DNA from 4 places in the Paenibacillus sp. FSL K6-1230 genome. Region 2 is predicted to be linked to each of the others. Evidence: a T-box and tRNA genes for the amino acid it is inferred to sense, from the RefSeq annotation. Region 2 holds a T-box; the other regions hold tRNA genes.
What was found. A T-box is a leader RNA that pairs with one kind of tRNA and senses whether it is charged. The one in region 2 lies ahead of leuS (leucine--tRNA ligase), so its partner is inferred to be a tRNA-Leu.
Positions count from the first base shown of each region.

Region 1: it encodes a tRNA-Leu, which carries the amino acid that the T-box ahead of leuS (leucine--tRNA ligase) is inferred to sense. The anticodon was not compared.
Region 3: it encodes a tRNA-Leu, which carries the amino acid that the T-box ahead of leuS (leucine--tRNA ligase) is inferred to sense. The anticodon was not compared.
Region 4: it encodes a tRNA-Leu, which carries the amino acid that the T-box ahead of leuS (leucine--tRNA ligase) is inferred to sense. The anticodon was not compared.

Region 1 covers NZ_JBBOCK010000001.1:1,859,588-1,863,793, reverse strand. Annotated here, with positions in the region: gene MKX74_RS08235 (permease) at 1-755, shown strand, start outside; gene MKX74_RS08230 (TIGR03943 family putative permease subunit) at 805-1,773, shown strand; tRNA gene MKX74_RS08225 (tRNA-Leu) at 1,875-1,959, opposite strand; gene MKX74_RS08220 (hypothetical protein) at 2,210-2,722, shown strand; gene MKX74_RS08215 (carboxymuconolactone decarboxylase family protein) at 2,923-3,255, opposite strand; gene MKX74_RS08210 (hypothetical protein) at 3,408-3,641, opposite strand; gene MKX74_RS08205 (hypothetical protein) at 3,823-4,164, opposite strand.
Region 2 covers NZ_JBBOCK010000001.1:4,187,633-4,191,838, forward strand. Annotated here, with positions in the region: gene leuS (leucine--tRNA ligase) at 1-1,942, opposite strand, end outside; T-box leader at 2,161-2,413, opposite strand; gene MKX74_RS18450 (class I SAM-dependent DNA methyltransferase) at 2,495-3,268, opposite strand; gene MKX74_RS18455 (CvfB family protein) at 3,532-4,206, opposite strand, start outside.
Region 3 covers NZ_JBBOCK010000001.1:1,293,161-1,297,366, forward strand. Annotated here, with positions in the region: gene MKX74_RS05625 (hypothetical protein) at 1-147, opposite strand, end outside; gene MKX74_RS05630 (urease accessory UreF family protein) at 428-1,126, opposite strand; tRNA gene MKX74_RS05635 (tRNA-Leu) at 1,521-1,603, shown strand; gene MKX74_RS05640 (glutathione peroxidase) at 1,712-2,194, opposite strand; gene MKX74_RS05645 (Nramp family divalent metal transporter) at 2,294-3,616, opposite strand; gene MKX74_RS05650 (organic hydroperoxide resistance protein) at 3,863-4,206, shown strand, end outside.
Region 4 covers NZ_JBBOCK010000001.1:4,002,159-4,006,364, forward strand. Annotated here, with positions in the region: gene MKX74_RS17635 (PocR ligand-binding domain-containing protein) at 1-71, shown strand, start outside; gene MKX74_RS17640 (hypothetical protein) at 220-1,326, opposite strand; tRNA gene MKX74_RS17645 (tRNA-Leu) at 1,782-1,867, opposite strand; gene MKX74_RS17650 (hypothetical protein) at 2,142-2,312, shown strand; gene MKX74_RS17655 (hypothetical protein) at 2,536-2,730, shown strand; gene MKX74_RS17660 (hypothetical protein) at 2,968-3,093, shown strand; gene MKX74_RS17665 (IS3 family transposase) at 3,146-4,030, shown strand.

The DNA.
Region 1 (4,206 bases), 2.3 Mb from region 2:
CCAAAAATCCAGTGATTGGCGTGCTGCTCGCATCCTTGCTTGGAGTCATTCTCCCCATATGCGAGTGTGGCATGATTCCTGTCGTACGCAGATTGATGCTGAAAGGGATGCCTGCCTACATGGCGGTGACCTTCATACTGAGCGGTCCGATTCTGAATCCTGTCGTGTTTATGGCCACTCTCATGGCATTTCGCGCACATCCTGAAGTGGTATGGGGCCGAATGGGACTGGCACTGGCGGTCTCGGTCTCTATAGGCCTTATCATCTACTTACTGTATTCTGGCAACCCCCTGAAGCAATCCTTGCAACGATTTCATGCACAGACCGGATCAGAGAGCTCTCATGAGCACTCTAGAACATGGGACAGCTTCTTCGTGCATGCGGGCAATGAATTGATGGAGATGGGCAAATATTTGGTACTGGGCGCCTTCGTCACTGCGTGTATTCAAGCCTTCATTCCACGTGATGAGCTATTAGATCTGGGGAGTGGCTCGCTCTCCTCATATTTGTTCATGATGGGATTCGCCTTCATACTGTCACTTTGCTCTACCTCTGATGCATTTGTGGCATCCGCTTTTACGCACTCTTTTACTATTGGACCGCTCGTTTCTTTTCTCGTACTTGGACCCATGCTGGACTTCAAAAGCCTGCTGATGCTGCTGGCCACGTTCAAGCTCCGATTTGTGGCTGTTCTTAGTCTCCTGCTCCTGATCTTGATACTTCTGGGGTCGATGGCTATCGATATTCTCGTCTAACACTGCCTGTATAAGAACGATATGCACACTTAGGAAAGGAGAAGCTCGTATGGCCCTTCATGCCAAAGTCCGCATCCACTATTTCAGCCGGTCACTCCTGCTGATTGCTCTAGCCTGCTACATTACGCACCTGAATGAGACCCAAGCCTTACACTATTATCTGGCTCCAAATATGCAAAAGCTGTTACTGCTTTGTCCTGTGCCGCTATGGTTCATTGCTATCGGAATGCTGTGGCATACCCTCACGGGAGGCAGGGAGAAAATTTGTGACTGTGAGCACCCAATGCCAACAGGATTATTCAGGAACGTGAACGTCTATGGTCTATTTGTAGTCCCACTATTATTCGGATTGCTCTTGCCTGATCAAGCACTAGGCAGCGGCATGGTTGTGAAAAAAGGAATGCTGTACTCCGTCCCAGCTCCGGAACTTCTGGATACACTCCAACGAGAGAGTGGTTCATCAGATCCAATTGTTCCAACTGCTCCAGACGTCCCCGGGCAGCAACAGAGCCTGAACCCAGTAGCTAGACAACAGAATCTGGACAAATTGTTCGTAGCGAAGGATAAATACTCCATAGAATTCGCTGAATTAGCTAAGCGACTCTATACTTTACCAGTGATTGATGTTGAATCCTCCATTTTCTCGGAGACGATCGGTGCTATAGATATGTATAAGGAAGAATTTCAGGATAGACCCATCTCGCTGAAGGGCTTCGTCTATCGGGAAGAGGGCATGGGATCGAATACATTCGTGATCAGCCGCTTTCTCATGATGTGCTGTCCTGCTGATGCCATGCCGTTCGGCGTACTGGTCGAAGGGGACAATGCCGCCGTCTTCCCCGAGGATACGTGGGTAGAAATTGAGGGGGCTATTAAGACCACATCCATGAACGGCAAGGATACCCTCAGCATTCAGGCAGCACAGATCCGCATGATTGAGGAGCCTGCATCGCCATACATTTTCACAAACCCCGATTCAGTAGCGGAATTTGATAGTCGATATAGTCAATTGAAATGAACAACCCTCCACAATTCCTGTTAACACTGCTTGGATTGCAATGAAGCACAAAGAAGCACTTGAATGATCCTAAAGGATCAATTCAAGTGCTTCTTGATTGATGCGGTCGAGAGGACTCGAACCTCCACGGGGGGTTAGCCCACACGGACCTGAACCGTGCGCGTCTGCCAATTCCGCCACGACCGCGTATCAGACTGCTATTGCAGCGACAAGATAGATCATAACATGCAGTACAAATTGAGTCAATACATATTTTAAAAATTACGAATTCCCTGCGAATCTCTAACACATAACCCAGATCTCTAGCACATACCCAGAAATTTTCATGCCTTTTATGCATTGAGACTTGATTTTATGCATATGAACGAGTTAAAATAAGAACATAAGTTCCCTGACAGGAACACTCACACAATTATTCCCAAGGTGGTGACTTGCTATGACAGTCGTTACACAGGAAGAATTATCATTAGTTCGAAGCTATCTGTTTCTTCTCTTTATCCAAAAGGTATTTGAACGAGACAGTCATATATTGGAAGAAAGCGGACTACTTAAGACACCCGGCTTGTATGTAGAATTAGTACACGCTGGAGCTGACCGGACTGGCATTTTAATGTCCGAAGTGAAGCATGAATTCAGGAAGCGTTCCATTGCCGTGCTGGAGATTCACCAGGATGAGCGACTGATTAGGGCCGCCTATGAAGCACATGGAGAGCAGCACGAGCTTAGCATCCCCATGTCGGAATTCCGTATGGAGATGTATGAGCGAATGCGGGCTTATCTAGGTCTGAGCACTTCGCTTCCCACCACCTCATCCTTCACGGGAACGAGTCCTCTAAGTCCGGCACCCCCTGTCCAATCCGAATCCTTTACGGGACGCCGCAAGCGTCTCGTCAAGCAGCCTTCTTATTCAGCCAGCTCCTGGAAGCGACCTGCTGCTGCCCAGGCATGACAAGGCTGTCCTCAAGGACTGCAGTGCTCTTCTTTGTACAGTAAGAGTACTGCAGCTATTTTGTATTTGTCACAAGTAGGTGGATCGATATAGGGAATTATCACCAAGCACATACAAACGACAATAAGAGCTGGCAACACCAGCTCTTATTCATTATATAGACTACGATTGTCATTCACTGCTTAATTCTACAATTCACATTACTGCTTAATCGCTTGCTGCACTCTAAGCGCCCCTTGACTCATGGCATGTCCGCCGCCAACCGCACCTGCGACAGCAATCGTTTCCATAATTTCCTGTTCGCTAGCTCCCTTGGAGCGTGCCTCATTCACATGATAGAAGGTACATACCTCATTATTAGCGAACATACCGATGCCTAACGCGATCAGTTGCTTGGTCTTTGCATCCAATGCACCACTCGCGAAGCACTCACCAGTGAATTGGTGGTAAGCATTGACGACCTCTGGCAGACTGTGTGCCAGCTCACTGATCTGATCTTTATATGCGTGGACCTTCTCCTCCATCACCTTCACCGTGCTGCACATCCTCTCGTTATTCTTGTGGCTGTCTTAGGTTATCCCCATACAGTCACAAATATGCCGAGCCTATATACAGCGTATATGGGACTTTCCTGTACTCCATTGGTGAGATGCGGGTTCTTGAGATCTGACCAACTGTGTAGGATCTATGACTCCCCTTGATTTTGCTCGAACATCTCGGGGCGGGGCTCACTGAACAACTGCACAGTATATGTTCTCGGTACACGTGCCACATTCCGATTCGGCCTCCGAATCAGGATATCCTGATCGTCCCATGCCAGTACGGTACCAACTACATCGTTGGCTTTGACCCCATCACGGATGACTCGCACCTTACTACCTGCGACCCGCAGTGCATCCAGTTCTTCTTCACTAATCACATTCTTCCCTCCCTTTACTGCGTAATAGAGACCGCACCAGCCCTAACGGTGTTCTCTATGTTACGAATAACCTGCAAAGACCTGAAAGAGACCTAAATGGGATCATTTAGGTCTCGGTGGTTCATGTACATCGCTCGTAGAAACGATGCATGCTATATGGAATGCCGACTGAGCAACAAATTCATCCCGAATGATCAGCGTTAGCGTGTTCTTTGCTATCGTTCTTCTCGTACCAGAAGTCAAGTACCTTTGCAGACAACACACGTTGCTCTACATAATCAACCTGATGAGGTGTAAAGTGTTCCTTCCACTCAAATTCCAAATCCTCACACAAGCTAACGAGTGTCAACAGCTCAGACCATGCTACATAACGCTTATACCAGAAAAATTGAGGGTGTTCGATCATATAGGGATAAAGGTCATCAAACTCCGTGTGCTTGCAATCCAGAGCACGTTCAAAGTGAACTTTAGCCGCTGCCAATTTATCCAGGAAATATTGTTCTGTCATTTGCTCTTTCCCCATGTTGCTGCCTCCTCTCTCCCAAAACCTTACGTCTATTATAAG
Region 2 (4,206 bases):
CACCAGCGTCAGTAATGAACAGACGCCATACACGAGAAAGGAAACGATGGATTCCCTCTACGCCCTTTTCATTCCAAGGCTTGGTAGCTTCCAATGGACCCATAAACATTTCATATACACGTAATGTATCCGCACCGTAGGCGTTAACAATATCATCAGGGTTAATAACATTTCCACGGGACTTACTCATCTTCTCATTGTTGTCGCCCAGAATCATACCCTGGTTAACGAGCTTATGGAAAGGCTCCTTCGTCTCAACCACACCGATATCATACAGCACCTTATGCCAAAAACGAGCATAGAGCAAATGCAAGACCGCGTGCTCAGCACCGCCAATATACAAGTCAACAGGCAGCCATTCGCGCTGCTTCTCCTTGGAGACAAGCTCCTTATCATTGTGTGGATCAATGTAGCGCAGGTAATACCAACAGCTTCCAGCCCATTGCGGCATCGTGTTGGTCTCACGCCGTGCCTTCATACCCGTCTCTGGGTCAACAGTCTCTACCCATTCCTTCACATTCGCCAGCGGAGATTCTCCCGTTCCCGACGGCTTGATCTGCTCCACATCTGGCAGAACAAGTGGAAGCTGATCCTCAGGGACCGTCTTCATTGATCCATCCTCAAGATGGAGCACAGGAATCGGCTCTCCCCAATAACGTTGACGGCTGAACAGCCAGTCACGCAGACGATAGGTGACCTTGCCAGTTCCTACGCCTTGCTCCTCCAGCCAGGCAATCATGGCTGCAATGGCTTCTTCATTCTTCATGCCATTCAGGAATTCCGAGTTCACATGCTCTCCATCGCCCGCATAGGCTTCCTGAGTGATGTCTCCGCCAGACACGACTTCTACAATATCGAGATTGAACTGCTTAGCGAATTCCCAGTCACGTGTATCGTGTCCAGGCACAGCCATAATTGCCCCAGTACCATAGCCAGCCAGTACATAATCAGCAATCCAGATCGGGAGCTTCTTGCCGTTAACCGGGTTAATAGCATAAGCTCCTGTGAATACACCCGTCTTCTCCTTGGCCAAATCCGTACGTTCCAGATCACTCTTGTGCGCTGCCTTATCCACGTATTGCTGCACCGCATCCTTGTATTCCGTTGTAGTAATTTGCGCCACAAGCTCCTGCTCTGGAGCCAATACGCAATAGCTTGCGCCGAAAAGTGTATCCGGACGAGTAGTAAATACTGTAAGCTGTGCATCATGTCCATCGATAGCAAAGGTAACCTCTGCTCCTGTGGACTTGCCGATCCAGTTACGCTGCATGTCCTTGATGCTCTCGGACCAATCAAGCTCCTCCAGATCCTCCAGCAGTCGCTCAGCATATGCCGTAATCTTCAACATCCACTGACGCATCGGCTTACGAATGACCGGATGACCTCCGCGCTCACTCTTGCCGTCGATAACCTCTTCATTTGCCAACACCGTGCCCAGGGCTGGACACCAGTTCACCGGAACCTCAGCCACATAGGCCAAGCCCCGCTTATAAAGCTGAATAAAGATCCATTGCGTCCATTTGTAATAATCCGGGTCCGTCGTGCTGAACTCACGATCCCAATCATACGAGAAGCCCAGAGACTTAATCTGACGGCGGAAGTTATTGATGTTCTTCACGGTAATGTCCCGTGGATGCTCTCCAGTATCCAGTGCGTGCTGCTCAGCAGGCAGACCGAAGGCATCCCAACCCATAGGGTGAAGTACATTGTAGCCCTTCATCCGCTTGTATCTCGATACTATATCTGTAGCTGTATACCCTTCTGGATGGCCTACATGAAGCCCTGCGCCCGAAGGATACGGGAACATATCCAGTGCGTAGAATTTAGGCTTACCAGCCTCTTCTCCGGTACGGAAGGTATGGTTGTCCTCCCAATAAGTCTGCCATTTCGGTTCAAGCTGCTGTGGCTGATAGCCGTGCTTCGCCTGTGTCGTGTCGCTCATCTTATTTCCTCCTCCAACAATGTACACTTACTCTTGTCGCATGACAGGCCGTACTCACTGAAATTCAGAAGAAATTACGTCTATCGGACGTACTTCCCCTGAAGACAGACCTCATTTAGCGAAAATTTTTCTCGATGATCGAGTGGTTCAGCTCCGCTGGGAACTTTAAATACCCTATCATCTATAAAAAAAACCTCTACATCCCTAGCGTGTTCATCGCTAGGGACGAGAGGTTGAATTCCCGTGGTACCACCCTAGTTAGCGTCCAGCGTGCTTCGCTGTTCGCTCCCTTTACACCTGATAACGGCGGTGCGCCGATACGATTTACTAACTGTGCACAGTGAAAATCTGTGCCTGCGTTGACCGTATATCTCCGAGGTGAGTTCATTCATTACTGACAATCGACTTGCACCATACGCCGACTCTCTGCTATGTCCAGTGTGAATTACTAATCCTCATCATGGATTACCTATGCTATAGTGCTTCACGTTAGACAGCACTAATTTTCGCCTTATTATAGTTGAAAAGTATCCATAAAGTCAATCAATTCGATCACTTTACAGCAACAAAGAACAGACGAGCCGTCTCTTCATCCGGCTGCTTCCATTCGAAATCCGCATACATATGTACTTCGCGAAACCCTGCCTGCAGGAGTGCACTCTTCATCCAATCAGGATCATAGGCACGCTGTAGATGAATCTCCTCGAACCGCTGGTACAGATCCCCGCGCTTGTCGTCCGTTCTGGCAAAAATGCTCAGATGATGCTCAATCTCGCAGGTAGCGTCCTCCAGCTCACAGGTCCATATATAAGAAATGGATTTATCATCCAGCACAAAGGGCTGCTCTTCATCATAACGCCTGAACGTACGGGGATGGTGCACGTCAAAGAGGAAAGTGCCGCCTTCCTTGAGACCAGCATAGGTCCGGGCAAAGGTAGCACGAATATCATCCTCCTGCAGCAGATAGTTCAGGCAATCACAAAAGGATATTACCGTATCAACTGACTCTGGAAGCGTCCAGTCCCGCATATCTTGTTGCAGCCAGCGAATACTCCCTTGCCTGAAGAGACGCTGTCCTTGCGGGGTGTTTTCCATCTTCTGCCGAGCTACGGCGAGCATATCCGAGGACAAGTCAATTCCCGCAACCTCGAAGCCAGAGTGGACCAAGGGAATCGTAATGGCACCCGTACCGCAGCCGAGTTCGGCCACCGTGTGGGGCATTCCAAATCGATCCCAGGCCTCTCTAGCAAAACGAAGCCAGTCCGGATAAGGCATATCCTCCATTAATTCGTCATACACATAGGCAAATTTTCGGTATGAAGCCATATTACACCGCACTTTCTATACCTTCTCCAAGCTGGTTGGCTTGGGGAGCTTCATTTCGTTTCATTGGCATTCATCATACGGAAGGCCCAATCCTCATATCAGCGCCGTCAAGTCCAAATGGTGCTTCAGGATGAACCGCTGATTCTACAGCATTCCTCTGCCTGCACATTATTCGCACTTCATGTCAACAGCTGATATTTCAGATCGAGCCTAAAAAAACAATACATACATCTCCTGTATGACAGTGACTGCGTAACCGTAAGTTATGAATCCTGCCCTTTGCCTTCCTTCTTCGGCAGCCTGTCCTTCAGGTAAGTCCAATTCTCCTCCTGAACGACGATGCCTTCTTTCATGAGCTTGCCGATCGCTCGCTTGAACGCCGATTTACTAATTCCAAACCGTTGCTTGATGATATCCGGAGGAGTCATATCGGAATACGGCATACCGCCACCTGGACGTTCCTTCAAGAAAGCAAGCAGGCGTTCCGAGTCTTCATCCCTGCCAATTTCCTTGCGCGGAGCCATAGCCAGATTAACTCTTCCATCCTCCCGTACGTGCGTAACCCGTACTTTAACCTGCTCACCAAGACGAAGCAAGCGGCTCCGTTCGGAGGAGTGGATCATACCAATGGCTCCGAATCCAAGCACCCCACCATCTACCAGAACAAAAGTCCCCATCTGTAATGGCTTGTACACGGTGGCTTCGACCCAGGTATTTACCCAGGATTGAGGGGCATGGAATGCCCGCGGTGCCAGCTCTTGTTCACCGGCTAGCTTTGCCCGTAGACGCCCTTGTTTGTCATGCTCCATAATCGCGAATACATAATCACCGACCTTCGGATGAAGATCCTTGTTCTCAGGTAGTTCACGGATTGGTAGTAACAATTGGCGTCCAAGGCCCATCTCCAGGAAGCAGCCCAGGCGCGGGTGAATATCCGC
Region 3 (4,206 bases), 2.9 Mb from region 2:
CGCTTTTCTTGTGCCGTGAATCAGATTGGACAGGCGGGAGGGGGGGATTCCGTATTGCTTGCAAAAGCTTTGTTGATCAAGCTGTAGCTCCGCAAGTCTACGCTTAATAGCCCATCCCAGGGCAGTGACAGGTTTTCGATTATTCATGAAGATTCGCCCCTTATGATTTTCCAAGATCGAACGCTATACTATAATTCATGGTAAAACAGGCATGATTTAACCTTTTACGTCATTATACACTTGTTTAAGTGTTCTTACAATCTTAAATTACTTTGATAAGGTACTTTTGGTGACGTTATTAAGTCCTTGGATGAAAAGGAATACAAAGATAAGAACTCCTGCCGCAGGGGAGAAGAGCGGTAGGAGTTCTTTGGGATGAGGGGATGTATTTGGTCTTTCCGGGGCGACATTGTAGATGTTGCTTACTTTAGCTCGTCTGCATGTGAGCGTTCTGCCGTATAGGCAGCAGCATGTGCGCTGTGGAGATGGAATGGGGTACTACAGGACGCTGGAATTCAGCAGGGTCCAGGTCTTTGATGATATTCCACTCCGATTCAACCTCCTCCAGCATCTGCCGAGCTGTGGCTCGCGTCTTGTCCGGTGCGATGTTCAGACGTCTGGCGGCATTAAATATACAGGAGCTCACAGCAGCATCCAGATAGCCAGTAACAGCTTCGTTCTGATCAACCTCTAGCTGGAAATTAATCCATGCGTGGACTGTGGCAAGTGTTCCAGCGGCTTTATAACGATGTAGACAGGCTTCAAACTCCTCGAATTGGATCCAAGGATATAGTGCCTTGGCAAGCTTGATCAGCTTGGAGGAGGATAATGCATTGGCATCCTTGGCGTGGTCGCTTTGCTGAGAGTAGAGCATCTTGTCGATCAGCGCAATCTTCCAGCCATCCTGCTGTGCGGTGGCGGTGTAGATCCCCTTGATGGCCATCCCATCTGTTCTCACCAGATTACATAGGAGGTGATCCCGCATATACTCATGTACTTCTTCAAGCGTCTTGATCTGTCCTGAAGCGACCCTGGCATACAGAATATAGGCTTGTGAGTGGCCGCATGCTGGGGTTGTAGGGTTTAACAGATGAGCATAATCAAGCAATCGACTACTCTTGCTCATGGGGGCTCCCTCCTTAGGTTTGATTTACCTGACAACTCGCTATCCATGTTACTCTCTGTTTATATAGTAAAGTTTTCAACACTTATATTTTTGTGTGATGTATTCTATCATTTAAGTGAAGATTTCATTGCTTCCTTTGCTTTATGGAGTTTATTTTTACATAGATATAAAGACTTTGTCAATATAAAAAGCCATATTTTAGTGATTTATCTACCTTTTAAGTTACATTTTATAACATATAAATTACATAAAGGTAACATTTGTGATTCGACGTTGCATAGATCAAACATTTCACTTGCTGGATTTATGTAAATTGATGATTTAATTATGAATTAGAGGTTTACAAACTCATGAATAAGGAGTATAATAAATCTGTTGCCATTAAATAATACATGCGGTCGTGGTGGAATGGCAGACACGCTATCTTGAGGGGGTAGTGGGCGTATGCCCGTGGAGGTTCGAGTCCTCTCGACCGCATCCTGATTTAACAACAGAAGTAAGAACCCTTGTTCATTGAACAAGGGTTCTTTTTTTTGCCTTGAAGGAAGACTCTCATATCGAGGAATAGTGACGATCACGTCGGACCTATTGTTCTAGTAGCTGCCGGATATCGGGTATGATGTCAGCTGGTGGAGTATTTGGCGCAAATCGCTTGATGACATTCCCGTCGCGACTGACCAGAAATTTGGTGAAGTTCCATTTGACTGCCTTGGAGCCGAGTAGACCGGGGGCCGCGGATGCCAGGTGCTTGAAGAGGGGATGAGCTCCATCGCCGTTCACTTTGATTTTCTCAAACATAGGGAATGTGACTCCATAGTTAATCTGACAAAACTCCTGTATGTCATCGCTTGACCCCGGCTCTTGATTGGCGAATTGATTACTCGGGAATCCCAGAACCTCCAGACCCTGCTCATGAAGCTCGTTGTAGAGCTCCTGTAATCCTTGAAATTGGGGCGTGAAGCCGCATTTGCTGGCTGTATTGACAATCAGGAGTACCTTGCCCCGGTACCGGGATAGATCCACGGTCTCTCCTTTTAATGAAGTGGCAGTATATTCATAAATACTCATCGTAATCTCCTCTCCGTGTGGAATTTCCTCAGTTACTATCATAAATTCATGACAAATCTTTAGCAAGCTTTCCCATACCCCCTAAGGATCCTCAGCTATTTAGCCAGCGAACACCTGATAGACGAGAATGACATTCAGGGTGATAATGACGGCTGCAATTATCCAGGCTAGTATATTCTCCCAGCGTCTATTCACGAATTCGCCCATCTTGCTGCGATCACTGGTGAAGCGAATCAGTGGGATGATCGCAAAGGGCAGCTGCAAGGACAACACGACCTGACTAAGCACGAGCAGCTCCTCAGTGCCTCGCTCGCCTGCGATCGCAGTGACGATGACGGCAGGAATAATGGCAATTAATCGTGTCACCAAGCGGCGGAACCATGGAGGAAGACGCAGATTCAGAAACCCTTCCATGACAATCTGTCCAGCTAAGGTACCCGTAACCGTGGAATTCTGACCGGAAGCCAGCAGTGCAACACCAAAGAGGATACTCGCCATCGTTGTTCCTAGCAGTGGTGTCAGCAAATAATACGCGTCACTAATTTCTGCGACATTCGTCATACCTTGAGCATGGAAGACAGCTGCCGAGACAATCAGTATCGCTGCATTAATGAATAGTGCAAAAGTAAGGGCAATCGTGGAATCGAGTGTTGCATATCGAATCGCTTCTCGTTTGCCGGCACTGGAGCGCTCATAGTTGCGTGTCTGCACGATAGAGGAATGTAAATACAGGTTATGGGGCATAACCGTAGCCCCCATGATTCCAATGGCGATATAGAGCATACCTGATTGAGTCAAAATGTCTGTGTTCGGGATGAATCCATTTAGTACTCCACCCCAAGCAGGCTGTGACAGGAACAGATCAATTCCGAAGCACGCGGCAATGGTAGCCATCAACACAATGACCAGAATTTCAAGAGAACGGAAGCCCTTGTTCTGGAGCAACAAAATAAGCATGACGTCGAAGGCGGTAATGATAACTCCGTACAGAATCGGGATACCAAGCAGCAGCTTGAGTGCGATAGCTGAGCCAATGACTTCTGCCAGATCCATGGCAGCGATGGCTAATTCACACATGATCCACAGCAGCATGACAATCGGGCGGCTATAATGCTCCCGGCAAGCCTGCGCCAGATCTCGGCCTGTAGCAATTCCTAATTTTCCGGATAGGCTCTGCAGCAGAATCGCCATCAGATTGGAGATTAAGATCACAGATAGCAGACTATAGCCGAATTGCGAGCCGCCAGCAATATCGGTCGCCCAGTTGCCTGGGTCCATATAGCCGACAGCTACCAGATAGCCCGGGCCTGCGAAGGCGAGAAATTTTTTCAGCCTCGATGCATGGCGCGGGACGGATAAAGAGGAGTTCATTTCCGCGAGAGAAGCGGTCTGAACCGGTGGTTGTTCAACGTGATGTCCCATTTCTATCACCTCATATATTGTACAAAGTCAAATGATTTTCATCGGTTTCATCTTCTTACATTGTACTCCTTCAATTATTTTTGTCTAGTGCAACTTTTGTGTCTAGAGGCAAATGGGGCCTTGTTAACTAAGAACTTGGGGCAATATTGTGATAGACGTTTCATTTATGGTGAGAAGTTTAAAGGAAATATAGAGAGGGCAACCTACCTGCATTACTACACTATCTAGGCTAAAGGAGAGATTGGAATGGACGCATTATATACAGCAACAGCAACGGTACACGGTGGTCGGACTGGACATGTCGCTTCTTCCGATGGTGTGTTGAAGCACGATCTAAGTATGCCTAAGGAATTGGGTGGAGGCGGAGGCAACGGTACAAATCCTGAGCAGCTTTTCGCAGCAGGGTACGGAGCTTGCTATGAGAGTGCTTTATCCAATGTAGCCAGAAAAGCGGGGGTCAAGCTGGATAACCCTGAGGTTACGAGCCATGTGTCCATAGGGAAAGATCCAGCTGACGGAGGCTTCCGTCTTGCTGTACGGCTGGAGGTCAAGCTTCCAGGTATTGAACGGGAGCAGGCAGAGAAGCTGGC
Region 4 (4,206 bases), 190 kb from region 2:
TCTTCAAAAAGTTCGAGGAGATCACGCCTGCCCTCTATCGCAAGTACATTCAGGAGAAATCTGTTCGGTAGGGGTCTACAGTCTTTCCCCAAAAAAAGCAGTGGCCCACGTTCCCCCTGCTCTATATGCGAATACTAGTACTTTTATCAACAAAAGAGCTCCACCGGCATTAGCTGGTGAAGCCCTAGAAAGCACAGTAGCTCTATGACAGGATTTATATTAATACTCACTTACCTCAAAGGTCAGCACACGATCATACAAAATGTAATCCTTACGACTGCTGAATGGACCTTTGTTATTATCATGCTTATTGATGGCGTAGGAGGCTTTTCCTGATCCGGCCTGCTTTGCTTCGTACCAGGCAATGAAGTCGTTTACTTCTTTCATGCTCAGATCGAATTCCTTCTCCAGCCCAGTCGTCATTGTGACTACCAAGATAGCTCGGTTGCCGGATGGTTGTTCTGGCACTGTTGGTTCCTCAGTTCCAGGTTCCTCTGGATTCGTTGGTTCCCCTGTTCCTGGTTGCTCAGTTCCTGGCTCTCCCGGTGTTGTCGGTTCCTCAGCTTCTGAATCTTCTGGGGTTGCTGAGGCTTCATTAGAAGGAAGAAATTCCACTCCATTCACAATTGGAATGACGTTAAAGTAATATGTTATCCCATTCGTTAGCTCTGGGATAACAAGACCCTCAAATTTGTCCTTCGTTACTGTCAGCGTTTCGGTATACTTTCCAGGTTCTGTACCATAGCGTACCGTATAAGAATCGGCCTCGGGAACCTGATCCCATGTCAGTGTTGCCTGACGATCACCGCCAGAAGCAGTCAATGTAGTTGGATTTTCAACAGGAATATTATATACGTCCCATTCCAAGACTTTTAGGGTTGGGTTGGTCTTTACCGAGTTCCATACCACCATTTTCTTTACGCCTTCTATAGATTTGGCAAAAGGATAAATTCCATTATCCCCTGAAATGGTCTGCCTGAATCTGGTGATTTCTTTGTTTGCGGAATCATAAAATATAAAAGTTAAAGTATATTTGTTATAGTTTTCTATATATAGTTTATATGCAGTAATATCAACCGGAGTAGAAAACTGATAGATCAAAAAATCATTCACAGTCCGGCTTTCGATTTCAGAACGCAAATTAAAAAAGGTTGAGAAATCATTATCCGTAACAGTACTCGTTTTTCCTATGGGGTTAGTCGGATGGCTTCCTGTCTGAATAACCTGACCTCTTAGCATCCCAACAGGCTCAGCGCCTGCCGTAGCAGGAAAGAATGCCAGAAACAACGATACTGTACACATCAATGACACGAGACTTTTATACATTGTATTCCCCTCTTCACATGGTATATGAATGTATGATAGACAAGTTCTGAATTACTGTCTAAACATATACTTGCTGATCTATAAAAATATACTGTAATTTTGCATATTTGTTTATAATGGTTTTCAAACGAACGCACAAAAACTCTGACAGCGTTAGCCGTCAGAGCTCTTAAGGTCACTTCTAAATATCTCCTGTAATCCTCCAAACGCCTCTTTTTCTTATTCTTCGTCCTCGTCGACTTCGTCATGCACCTCAGGTGATCACAGACACTAATGCTTATGTTAACAAAAAGCTTAGTCATAAAACGAAAGCTCATCTTGACGTCTTCGATCCAAAAATTCGTCCCCAATCCGTCCCCAACGGTAAAAAAGTGCTTGTTCCCAGTGTTGTAGGTTTCCGACTAAAAAAAGAAAGAATCCCTTGAACTTCAAGGGATTCTTTCGATAAAATATGATGCCGAGGACGGGGGTCGAACCCGTACGGTAGTCACCTACCGCAGGATTTTAAGTCCTGTGCGTCTGCCAATTCCGCCACCCCGGCATAAAATCATATATGCTTCCGCTTATATCCAAAGCAATAATTGGAAGGCTTTTAATTCATATCCGTTTTTCGGTCACCAACATATCTTACGATAATTTAGAGATGTTTGCAAGTGTTTTTTCAGTCCTTTGAAAAATCCTGTATTTGCGGAGACCCTGAGACATTTATCCAACAACAAATTCAAACTTCACACAAAAAACAACCACGCATATCCTGTTACGCTTAAACACACAATAATGCTGTCTTTCATTCTGATCTGTGAGGAGTGTTATGTATGCGTGAAGGGTTAGTTCCAACCGTTCTTGGTACCGTTGTGTCTGCCTCGGGAGCCGTACTGCTTGCAAGCAAGTACAAGCTCGCCGCCACTGGCATTCTTGGATTTGGTCTGGCCCATTTGGTGCTGGGCACCATCGATTTGGTTGAACACCGAGTTGAACACAGATAAGCACGAAAGACCTGGCCGGAGAGGTACAACTTCTCCGGCTTCATTTTGATTCAAGATCAAGAATGGGGTTAATAGCATCATATAGCGAATCGTGAAGTCAGCGAAAAATTACTTCATGTTGTCTCACTTATTACTTGTCCCCAATACAGGCTCAAGTGTTGGCTCACTTACAATATCACTTGAATCACAAACAGTTCTTTTCGAAGAAACGAGGTGTATCTAGATGAGCAAAGCTTCTGATCATGAGAATGACAAGCCATTGGAGGAGCGAGCTCCAGGCTTCAATGAGCTCCCTGATGTAGACCCCAGCCGTCCAGCAGCAACCGATATGATTGACGAAGCCGTCAACAAGGGAATGGAGAAGCTCGCAGAGGATTTTAGTGGCAAGCACACCCAGCATGAAGCTGAGGAGGAATAATGCCCCCTTAGGCTTACTTATCAACCAGAATGGGTCTCGGTTGCTACATGGCGCCACAAGCGCGTACAGGCATCTACAGGCTTTATAGGAGTTTATAGGCAGGCACAACGGATATACCAGCCTAGCCCTCTTTTAGACAGCAAAACACCGCCACAGACATTTGAAGTGCACCCCTTAGAATAGACATTGGAAAAACCCCTTGGTTTAACCGATGAATTTCTAGGGGGTGCATTTTTAATGGCTATTAAAGGTCAAAAGTTTAAGACGTATTCCGAGGAACTCAAGGTGGAGGCAATTCGCCTGCACGTAGAGGAAAAGTGGACGTATCGGCAGATCAACGAGGAAGGCGGAAAGAATATTTAGATCAGGAGCGATATGTTCAGCAGTTGAAACGGGAGAATACGATGCTAAAAAAGTGTTTGGAAATCTGGATGCGGGAGGGAAAGAACAGCGCTTCAAGCTCATTGAGCAAGCAGCGGACATCGGCCAAGTAGCTGAATACTGCCAACTCCTTGGCGTCTCTAGAAGTGGTTACTACGCATATTTGAAGCGGAAGAACAACGACCCAGACGCCGGTGCTAAACGACTCATCCGCACGGTGTATAAACGCTACGAAGGAAGGTATGGCTACCGGCAGATCCAGCTGTTCTTGTGGCAGGATGAAGGTGTATGGATGAATCACAAGAAGGTGCTGCGCCTTATGCAAAAGCTCGGTCTTCAAGCCAGCATTCGCCGGAAACGTCGATTTAATATGACATACCAGGCTGCCGAGCGTGTAGCTGATAATCTGCTTAAGCGAAATTTCACAGCCGAAAAACCAAGCCAGAAATGGGTGACGGATGTGACTCAATACCGGGTAGGCGAACGCTGGTTGTATCTCTCAGCAGTCAAAGACCTATTCAATAACGAGATTGTGGCCTACCAACTTAGCGAACGTAACGACAATGAGCTGGTCCTCCAGACCTTTGCCAAGGCATTTGCAAAGCAAAAAGACGTGACCGGATTGGTCGTTCACAGCGACCAAGGGTTCCAGTACACGTCTCATGCTTACCACGACATGCTGCCAAAGGTTGGCGCCCAAATCAGCATGTCTCGCCGGGGCAATTGCCTAGACAACGCCTCCATGGAGAGTTTCTTCTCGCATCTCAAAACGGAAGGACTCTATCCCTATGATATACGAAATCTGGCAGAGGCACAAAGACGAATTGAGAAATACATACGTTTTTACAACCGAAGACGACCACAGCGTAAATTAAACAAACTGACGCCGGTAGAGTACCGACGCCAGTTTCTAGCTTAGGTGTTTTTTCAATGTCCACTAAATGGGGTCTTGACCACATTTCTGGGCGGTGTTTTCTCATATATTACAATTAATCGCTTACTACTACAATTAAAGGCTTTTCGATACTTATTCCTACTGTAACAAAACGTTTCTACTGTGTTTTAGATTTTCACTTCAGATATATGTAGTCTGCA